DNA from 4 places in the Streptomyces sp. NPDC051576 genome. Region 1 is predicted to be linked to each of the others. Evidence: riboswitches for the same ligand, from Rfam matches in the RefSeq annotation. Region 1 holds a riboswitch; each other region holds the start of a gene.

The links. A riboswitch is a leader RNA that binds a small molecule or an ion and turns the genes downstream of it on or off. The one in region 1 is predicted to bind cyclic di-AMP.
Positions count from the first base shown of each region.
Region 2: it holds a riboswitch for cyclic di-AMP, as region 1 does, so the genes downstream of both, AB0M63_RS14225 (transglycosylase family protein) here and AB0M63_RS28640 (NlpC/P60 family protein) in region 1, are expected to answer to the same signal.
Region 3: it holds a riboswitch for cyclic di-AMP, as region 1 does, so the genes downstream of both, AB0M63_RS37520 (LysM peptidoglycan-binding domain-containing M23 family metallopeptidase) here and AB0M63_RS28640 (NlpC/P60 family protein) in region 1, are expected to answer to the same signal.
Region 4: it holds a riboswitch for cyclic di-AMP, as region 1 does, so the genes downstream of both, AB0M63_RS09265 (M23 family metallopeptidase) here and AB0M63_RS28640 (NlpC/P60 family protein) in region 1, are expected to answer to the same signal.

Region 1 covers NZ_JBFAZO010000009.1:208,216-210,407, forward strand. Annotated here, with positions in the region: gene AB0M63_RS28640 (NlpC/P60 family protein) at 1-1,148, opposite strand, end outside; cyclic di-AMP (ydaO/yuaA leader) riboswitch at 1,157-1,329, opposite strand; gene AB0M63_RS28645 (DUF1996 domain-containing protein) at 1,664-2,192, shown strand, end outside.
Region 2 covers NZ_JBFAZO010000004.1:120,263-122,454, forward strand. Annotated here, with positions in the region: gene eno (phosphopyruvate hydratase) at 1-48, opposite strand, end outside; gene AB0M63_RS14225 (transglycosylase family protein) at 342-1,028, opposite strand; cyclic di-AMP (ydaO/yuaA leader) riboswitch at 1,032-1,203, opposite strand; gene AB0M63_RS14230 (transglycosylase family protein) at 1,397-2,192, opposite strand, start outside.
Region 3 covers NZ_JBFAZO010000014.1:74,174-76,365, reverse strand. Annotated here, with positions in the region: gene AB0M63_RS37525 (alpha-galactosidase) at 1-437, shown strand, start outside; cyclic di-AMP (ydaO/yuaA leader) riboswitch at 739-901, shown strand; gene AB0M63_RS37520 (LysM peptidoglycan-binding domain-containing M23 family metallopeptidase) at 906-1,820, shown strand; gene AB0M63_RS37515 (SGNH/GDSL hydrolase family protein) at 2,020-2,192, shown strand, end outside.
Region 4 covers NZ_JBFAZO010000002.1:813,932-816,123, reverse strand. Annotated here, with positions in the region: gene AB0M63_RS09270 (pitrilysin family protein) at 1-599, shown strand, start outside; cyclic di-AMP (ydaO/yuaA leader) riboswitch at 804-968, shown strand; gene AB0M63_RS09265 (M23 family metallopeptidase) at 982-1,737, shown strand; gene AB0M63_RS09260 (GntR family transcriptional regulator) at 1,925-2,192, shown strand, end outside.

The DNA of each region.
Region 1 (2,192 bases):
CCGATCTGTGCGCGGGCGAAGGCGAGGGCGATGCCGGTCTTGCTCTGGGTACCGGCATCCGGCGCGACGGGGACCGTCGTGGCGGATGCCGGGCTCATGGCCGGGGCCGAGGGGAGAACGATCTCGGGCGGCATGGTCGGAGCGGTGGGCAGGGTGATCTCGGGGGTGATGGCCGGGGCAGCGGCGAAAGAGACCTCGGGAGTGATGACCGGGGCAGGCGCGTAGGAGACTTCAGGGGCGACGGCCGGGGCAGCCGCGTAGGAGACCTCGGCGGCGGGCGCGGTCGGCTGCCACTCCTGCTGGGGCGGGCGCCAGTCCGGTTCCGGTGTCGTGTACCAGGCGGGCTCGACGGTCGGCTGCTCGGTCACCATGGGCATCTGTCCGGTGGACCAGTCGGTCACCATGGGCATCTGCCCGGTGGACCAGGCCGTCTCCGGGGCGGACCAGGCCGGATCCGGCGGCGGCCAGGTGGCGTTCGTCGGGGCGGTCTCGGTGCGCGGCGCGGCGATGTAGGGGAGCAGCGCCAAGTCCGCGGTGAGCGGGTCGAAGGCCGGCTCCGGAGGGGCCTGCGGGGCGAGTTGAGGCGACTGGACCATCGGCGCGGGCGCCACTTCGAGGGCGGGGACGGGCGGCAGGTCGAGCATGGTCGCCGGTGGTGCTTGCGGCGTCTGGGGCGCGGGGGGCAGTGCGGCGACGGGCCGGGCGGTCAACTCCGGTGTCGGGGTGGTGATGTCGGGTACGGCGGGCGCCGCGGTCAGCTCCGCGACGGCGCGGCTGGGCGGCGCCTGGAGCGCGAGGGCGGCCTCGGGGTCGGGACGTCGCTCGGGCCGGGGTTCCGCCGGGCGGCCGGGAGTCCTGCTGGGCGGGAGGATCGCCGGTACGGTCGGGCCCAGTTGGGCGCGGGCCCGGTCGAACCACTGCCGGGCGACGGCGTCGAGGGCGGGATCGGAAGGCCGCGACGCACCGGGTCGGGGGTTGACGCGCTGACGCGGGCCCCCGGACATCGCACGGGTGGCGTTGTAGTTTCCGGTGGCCGTCTCGGCCCTGTCGTAAAGGGAGTTGATCCGCCGCTGGACTTCTTCGCGGCTGGGTCGGTCGTCCACGGTGGGGCCACTGCCTCCGGTGCGCGTCCTTCGTTCTGCCGGCATGGCAGACGTGCTCCTTCCGTATCGCGCCTACCGGGTTAGCTGTCGGGTTCGGGCGTCGATCACGGAAGGTTTGCCCTACGGCCCTTGCCCTGCTGGGCAGTTGGGCCGATTCACCCCAAGTCGGTTGGGTCCCCGGCTCCGGCTGCCGCGAGCGGCGCACCGGACTCGGCGCAAGCCGTGCGGCCCGGCGCCGATCGCCGGAGTTAGTCGCAAGGCCTGGGCGTCAACCTAGCCAACGTGTGTGCCTCGTGTGAAGGTTGAAGCGCGATATGTCCGATACGTATTTGTGACCTTTACCTCGTCCTGGGTGTGGCGAGCGCTCATGGGTCGGCGGAGTCAGGCGTTCCGTATGAGGTCGCTATGAATTTTCGGGACGGTTGAACACACTGGGACCCGGCCCCGTATTGGGGCGGGGGATGTCCATGCCGGGACGAGCCGGGCCGACCGATACGTGTAGGAGCACTTCCTTGGCACGCAACACGCGCAGACGCCCAACGGGCGCACGCCGCGCGACGATGGCAGCAGTCGCCCTGATGCTGGGCGGCGGAGGACTGGTGGCGGCGAACGTATACGCGTCGGCGTCCGAAGGTGGCTGGGGTGGTGACTCCGCCCAACAGGGCACCCCGGACGCGGCATCGCGAGGCGCGACGATCGACTGCCCTGACATCGGCACCCAGTTGACGACGGTCCCGGACGAGGCGAAGACCGACGTCGACAAGGAACTCGCGCTGCTCGACCAGCAGATCACCGAGGCCTACCAGAAGCTGCAGGACTCCACGGAGTCCATACGCCAGGACGCCTCCTTCGCCGACAACGCGATCATGAATCCGTTGAAGGAGAAGCGGGCCGCGACCATCGGACGGATCGGCGACGCCATCGCGCGCGTCGGAGACCGCCCGGAGGGACTCGACGCGCTCGCCGCCTGCACACTGATCGCGCCCAAGAACGACACCGGTGACCAGGGCGGCAGCAGCGAGGACCCGAGCAGCGCCGCCGGTGACCAGGGCCAGCAACAGGGCGACGGCCAGGGCCAGCAGCAGTCCA
Region 2 (2,192 bases), on a different contig from region 1:
GTCCAGGATTTCCCGGGCTACGACGACGTCGATGGACGGCACGAGCATCTCCTTCTTCAATGTGACGCGGCTACGCAGTACCGCGGTGGGCTCTGCGAGACGAGCCTAACCGGCTCCGGGCGATCGGCCAGTCTGTCGACCATCCCTTGAGCAGAACCGAGAGTAAATTGTTTCCGAACGGAACAAAAACCGGCACGGAAGCGGGCGCAAAAAAAGCCCCGCCCCGGTGCGTACGGGGGAACACGCACCGGAGCGGGGAGCCCGTGGGGGACGGGGGCGACCCTCACGAGGTCTCCATGGTGCAGTCCACGGATGTGAGGGCGCTGTGGTTCAGCTGAGTACTACTTAAGGTGGAGCTGCTGACCCGGGTAGATGAAGTCGGCGTCGTCGATGATGTCCTTGTTCAGCTTGAACAGCTTCTGCCAGCCGCCCTTCACCTTGTGCTTCTCGGCGATGGAGCTGAGGGTGTCACCCTTGACGACCTTGTACTCGCCGTCACCCTTCTTGACCTTCTTGCCGGTCGGGGTGGTGACGGTCTTCTTGGCGGCCGGGCGCTCGGCGGAGCGGGAGGCCGTCGTGTCGGAGGTGGAGCGCTCGCTGGTGCTGCTGCTCGACGAGCTGCCGCTGGAGGAGCTGGAGCTGCCGCCGGAGTAGGTGGCGCTCGACAGGCCGGTGCCGCAGACGGGCCAGGCGCCCTTGCCCTGGGAGGCGAGAACCTTCTCCGCCACGGCTATCTGCTGGGACTTGGAGGCCTGGTTCGCGGTGGAGGCGTAGGCGGTGCCGCCGTACGCGGCCCACGTCGAGGCGGAGAACTGGAGACCGCCGTAGTAGCCGTTGCCGGTGTTGATGGACCAGTTGCCGCCGGACTCGCACTGGGCGACCGTGTCCCACTCGGAGGCTGTGGCGGCGGAGGCGTTGCCGGCCGCCATGAGCGGGGCGGCGATGGCGACACCGGTCACGCCGGCGAGCGTGGCGACACGGGTGGCCTTGGACGGACGACGGTGCTTGCCCTTGCCGGAAAACAGCATGGAAGATCCCCTCACCGACGCCTGCGAGGTGAGCTGTCGGGTTCGGGCCGTGTGAGTTGCCCGGCCACGCACCTTGCGGTGCGCGACTTAACCCCAAGCCGGATCCAGCAGCCTCAACTGCCGGGCCCGGCACTTACCTTGGGTCCCCCGCTCCTGCCTACGGCGCTTGACGCGACGACTGTTCCCGGAAGCCGCTGGCAGGACTCGGCGTGTGCGGCAGCCGGGGCTCGTGGTGACGAGCGGCCTTGACCGTAGACAGGGAATCGGCGGAATTTCAAAGACGATCAGGGCTTCTGAGACTCATCCCACACTTTCACCAAAGCGGACATTCGGCGCGAAGTGTGACGTGAACTCCCGCTGTTTTCCTGCTACTTTCCGCCCGTTTCAGTGCTCACGTCCAAGGTCTGACCGGCGGCGATCCGGGTCGGATCGGCGCCTATCACCTTTTTGTTCTCGGCGTACAGCGCGCGCCATCCGCCGTCGAAGTCAAGGGAGTCGGCGATGGACGCGAGGGAGTCGCCGGCGCGGACGGTGTACGTCTTCGCCGTCACACCCTCCTCGGCGCTCGCCCCGCGATGCTTCCCGGTGCTCACCTGGTCGCTGCTTCCCTGATCGGTCGCACCACCGAGCGCGCCGGTGTCGACGAGGCTCCACTTCCCCACCGCCTGCTCCGAGTTGTCCGATTCGTCGAGTTTCGGAGAAGCGGAGGCCGAGTCGTCACTCTTCGAAGGAGTGGTGGACTTGTCGGACTTGGTGGAGTTGTCCGTCGGGGAGGATGAGGGACTGCTCGACGGGTCGGTGGCGGAGGAGTCGGACGAATCCGATGAATCCGATGAATTCGAGCCCGTACTGCCGGAGTCGGACAGGCCGGACGAGTCCGAGGTGCCGGAGGAGTCGGTGGAGTCCGTCTCACTGGCCGACGGCGAGTCGCTCGCGACGCCCGTGTCGACGTTCGTCGAACCCGAGGTCGTGGTGAGGCCGGAGAGCAGGGCGCAGGTGGTCCACGCGGAGGTGCCCTTGGCGTCGAGGATCTTCTCGGCGACGGCTATCTGCTGGGAGCGGCTGGCCAGGTCGGCGCTCGGGGCGTAGGCGAGGCCGCCGTACTTGTCCCAGTCGTCCTGGGTCATCTGGAGCCCGCCGTAATAGCCGTTGCCGCTGTTCTCG
Region 3 (2,192 bases), on a different contig from region 1:
CCCAGCTCAACGACCGGGTCAGCAGTCTGCGCTTCCGGTTCGTGAGTGCCATGTCCGGAGTGCTCGGCGTGGGCGGCGACCTCTCGGAGTGGACCGAGGAGGAACTCGCCGAGGCCCGCCAGTGGGTGGACCTCTACAAGGAGATCCGCCCGCTCGTCCAGCACGGCGACCTCCACCGGCTGCGCCCGCCGCAGGGTGGACTGAGCGCGGTGCAGTACGTGCGCGGCGAGGAGTCCGTCGTCCTTGCCCTCCTCCAGGCGCAGCACTACGGCGAGCCCGTACCTGCCCTCCGACTGCGTGGGCTCGACCCGACAGCGTCGTACGAATGTCTCGAAACGGGCGAAGTCCACCGAGGTGCGGTCCTGTTGCACCACGGACTGCGCACCGGGCTGCACGGTGACCTTGATGCGACGGTTCTCCGACTGCGTCGCATCTGAACCTTCTGTCCTAATTGCAGCCTTAGTCCAACTCGCTCTGGAATAAAGGAAGCTGAGGAGAAGGTACGTGAGCAGAGTCATATTCGTGACCGTACGTCGTTCGTCATGTTCACGTAATTGGCGTGCTTTTCCAGGGGAATTGAGGCGGGAGTCCGGTGGGAATTCACGGAGGGTGACTGTTAATTCCCACAGGAGGCCACAAGAAACGCAAATCCGTGGAACCTCCTGCTTGTCCCTTTGCGTCTTCCTCGCTTACGTTCGCCACCAATCCGGACGGACGCCCAATCCTGCCGCCGACCGGACTCCGCACACACCCACCCGAATGCGGCAGGAGCGGGGGACCCACAGGTAGGACGCCTGTTCCGGTCTCCGGAACGGGCTTGGGGTAAAGCCGCGACCAGCGCGCGGCCGGGCATCTCCAGCCCGCACCCGACAGCTCACCTCGCAGGCGCCGGAGAGGAATTCGTCATGCCCGCGAAGGGTAAGCACCGCCGCCCGAAGTCCCAGCGCCTCACCCGCTCGATGGCCGTAGCCGGAACGGGCGGCGCAGCGCTCGCCCTTCCGCTCATGGGAGCCACCGGCGCCCATGCCGCGACCACGACTTCCGCTCCGGAAAAGGCGGTTCAGTCAGTTCCGGCGTCCGAGAAGACGGTCGTCGAGAAGACCGCCTCGAAGTCGGCGGGCGTCAAGACGTATTCGGTGCGGTCGGGCGACTGGCTCGCGAAGATCGCCGAGGACCAGAACGTCACCGGCGGCTGGAAGAAGCTCTACCAGGACAACCGCGAGGCCATCGGCGGCGATCCGTCGCTGATCCACCCGGGCTTGAAGCTCACCCTCGGCCAGAAGGCCACGACGAGCGGGACGGGCAAGACCGAGTCGTCCAGCTCGTCGAACTCGTCGAACTCGTCGAAGACGAGCGCCTCTTCGTCTTCTTCTTCGGCGTCTTCGGCTTCTTCGTCGAAGAGCACCTCCACCGGCTACGCGCTTCCCGTGACCGGTGCCACCATCGGCACCGGCTATCACGTCGCGGGCAGCATGTGGTCCAGCGGCTACCACACGGGCGTCGACTTCGTGGTCCCGACCGGCACCACCGTCAAGGCGATCGCCGCGGGCACGGTCGTCTCGGCGGCCTACGACGGCGCGTACGGCAACGAGGTCGTGATCCGGCACGCGGACGGCGAGTACTCGCAGTACGCCCACATGTCGCAGTTGTCCGTCTCGGCCGGCCAGACCGTGACCGAGGGGCAGCAGATCGGCCTCTCCGGCGCGACCGGGAACGTCACCGGCCCGCACCTGCACTTCGAGATCCGGACCACGCCGTACTACGGCTCGGACGTGGACCCGGTCGCCTACCTCCGCTCGCACGGAGTCACCGTCGGCTGAGTTCGGTGCTGACGCCTGGTCAGGGGCGCGGCGGTTCCGTAGTCAACGCCCCTGATCAGAGACTTATTCCGACTTTGGACAACCCTTTACAAGTGGCTTATCTCACCGACCGTCAACCCGTAAATACGATCGCGTAGGTCACAGTCCAGGGTGAATTATGGTTGCCGTGGCAGACGATTCGAAGAGTGACAGCAGATCAGTGATCGGGTCGTACGTGGCGGTGGGGGACAGCTTCACCGAGGGCGTCGGCGACCCCGGGCCCGACGGGGCGATGGTCGGCTGGGCCGACAGGTTCGCGGTACTGCTCGCGGATCGGCGGCCCGAGGGCGACTTCGAGTACACCAACCTCGCCGTGCGCGGGAAACTCCTCGA
Region 4 (2,192 bases), on a different contig from region 1:
AGACGCAGTTGCTCATCGGACGGGTCGGATCCGACCGGCACGACCGCGTGTGGCCGGCCCAGGTGCTCGGCACGTACTGCCTCGGCGGCACCCTCACCTCCCGCCTGGACCGCGTCCTGCGCGAGGAGAAGGGCTACACCTACGGTGTGCGGGCATTCGGCCAGGTGCTGCGCTCGGCACCCGACGGCACCGGCATCTCGATGCTCGCCATCAGCGGCTCCGTGGACACCCCGAACACGGGTCCCGCGCTGGACGACCTGTGGACGGTGCTGCGCAAGCTCGCGGAGGGCGGACTCACCGACGCCGAGCGGGACATCGCCGTACAGAACCTCGTCGGGGTGGCGCCGCTCAAGTACGAGACCGCCGCGGCCGTGGCGAGCACCCTGGCCGACCAGGTCGAGCAGCACCTGCCCGACGACTACCAGGCGACGCTGTACCGGCAGCTCGCCGCGACCGGCACCGTAGAGGCCACCGCGGCGGTCGTGAACGCCTTCCCGGTGGACCGTCTGGTGACGGTCCTGGTCGGTGACGCGGAGCAGATCAAGGAGCCGGTTGCGGCTCTCGGCATCGGTGAAGTGACCGTCGTCCCGGCCGAGTAGGGAGCCGGGTAGCGGCACGCGCGCGTGTGGGGCCCTGGTGGCTGAGGCGTCACCAGGGCCCTCTCATGTCCGAATTGGGGGAGAGGTTGCCTGTCTGCCCTGTGGCATGCGCTACAAAAACCGTGATCCGTTTGGGGATTGAAAGTGGCCCCCCTTAGCGTCGGTCCGGCTGTCCGTCAGGCACCGCGCCGCACCAGCGGCACCGGACAGTCATCGCCGAGTCCCCGTACGGCGCGAGCCAGGGGAGCCGGGGACCCACATCAAGAGTCCCTGGGGTGAATCGGACGCCCGCGCACCGCGAGGGGGTCCGTAGGAGACCTTCCTGCTCCGAACCCGTCAGCTAACCCGGTAGGCGAGAAGGAAGGAAAGGACCAGCCACTTCATGGCGTTCACCCGCGCCACCGGGAAGCACCGTCGCCCGAGCCGGACCCACCGCACCACCGTTCGTGCCGCCAGTGTCGCGGCTCTCGCCACCTCCGGCGTCGTCGGCACCCTGGCCGCCGCCCCGGCGTTCGCCGCGGAGCCCGCCGCCGAACAGACCGGCCTCACCCCCGTCATCGCCATGGGCGACTCCGTGGCCGAGAAGATCGACGCCCAGGCCGCAGCCCAGAAGCAGGCCGCCGCCGAGCAGGCCGCCAAGGAGATCGCCCGGGCCAAGGCCGCCGCCCTGGCCAAGGCGGAGCGCGACGCCGCGGCACGCGCCGCCCGCGCGGCCGAGCGCAAGAAGCTCAACACCTTCGTCGCGCCGGTCTCCAACTCGTATGTCTCCACCGGCTACAAGACCGGCGGTTCCCTGTGGTCCTCCGGTGCCCACACGGGCATCGACTTCCACGCCTCGACCGGCACCTCCGTCCACGCGGTGGGCTCCGGCACCGTCGTCGAGGCCGGCTGGGGCGGCTCGTACGGCAACCAGGTCGTGATCAAGATGGCGGACGGCATGTACACCATGTACGGCCACCTGTCGTCCATCGGCGTCTCCGTCGGTCAGACGGTCACCCCGGGCCAGCAGATCGGCCTCTCCGGGGCGACCGGCAACGTCACCGGACCGCACCTCCACTTCGAGGCCCGCACGACCGCCGAGTACGGCTCCGACGTCGACCCCGTCGCCTACCTCCGCAAGCACGGCGTGAACGTCTGACGACGCACCACCGCACTTCCCGAAGCCCTGGCCCGCCGGCCGGGGCTTTCGGCGTTTGTGGACCCAGCCTGTCCAAAAAATATCCATGGATTCCGGCCCCCCGTCGGAAATTCCCGCTCATTGCAATAGAGTCACGGAACACACGTCAATCGTCGACGTTTCACGGGGATTAAGGCGGAGGTCGGACATGCGTATTCCGGCGCACTCGGTATGCACGGCGATCCGGGACGACATCGTCGCCGGTGTCTACGAGCGCGGCGGCCGGCTCACGGAGGAACTCCTCGCGCGCCGGTACGGCGTCTCGCGCGTCCCTGTGCGGGAGGCCCTGCGCACGCTGGAGGCCGAGGGGTTCGTGGTGACCCGGCGGCACGCGGGCGCGTGCGTCGCGGAACCGACCGAGCAGGAGGCCGCCGACCTGCTGGAGATGCGGATGCTGCTGGAGCCGCTCGGCGCCT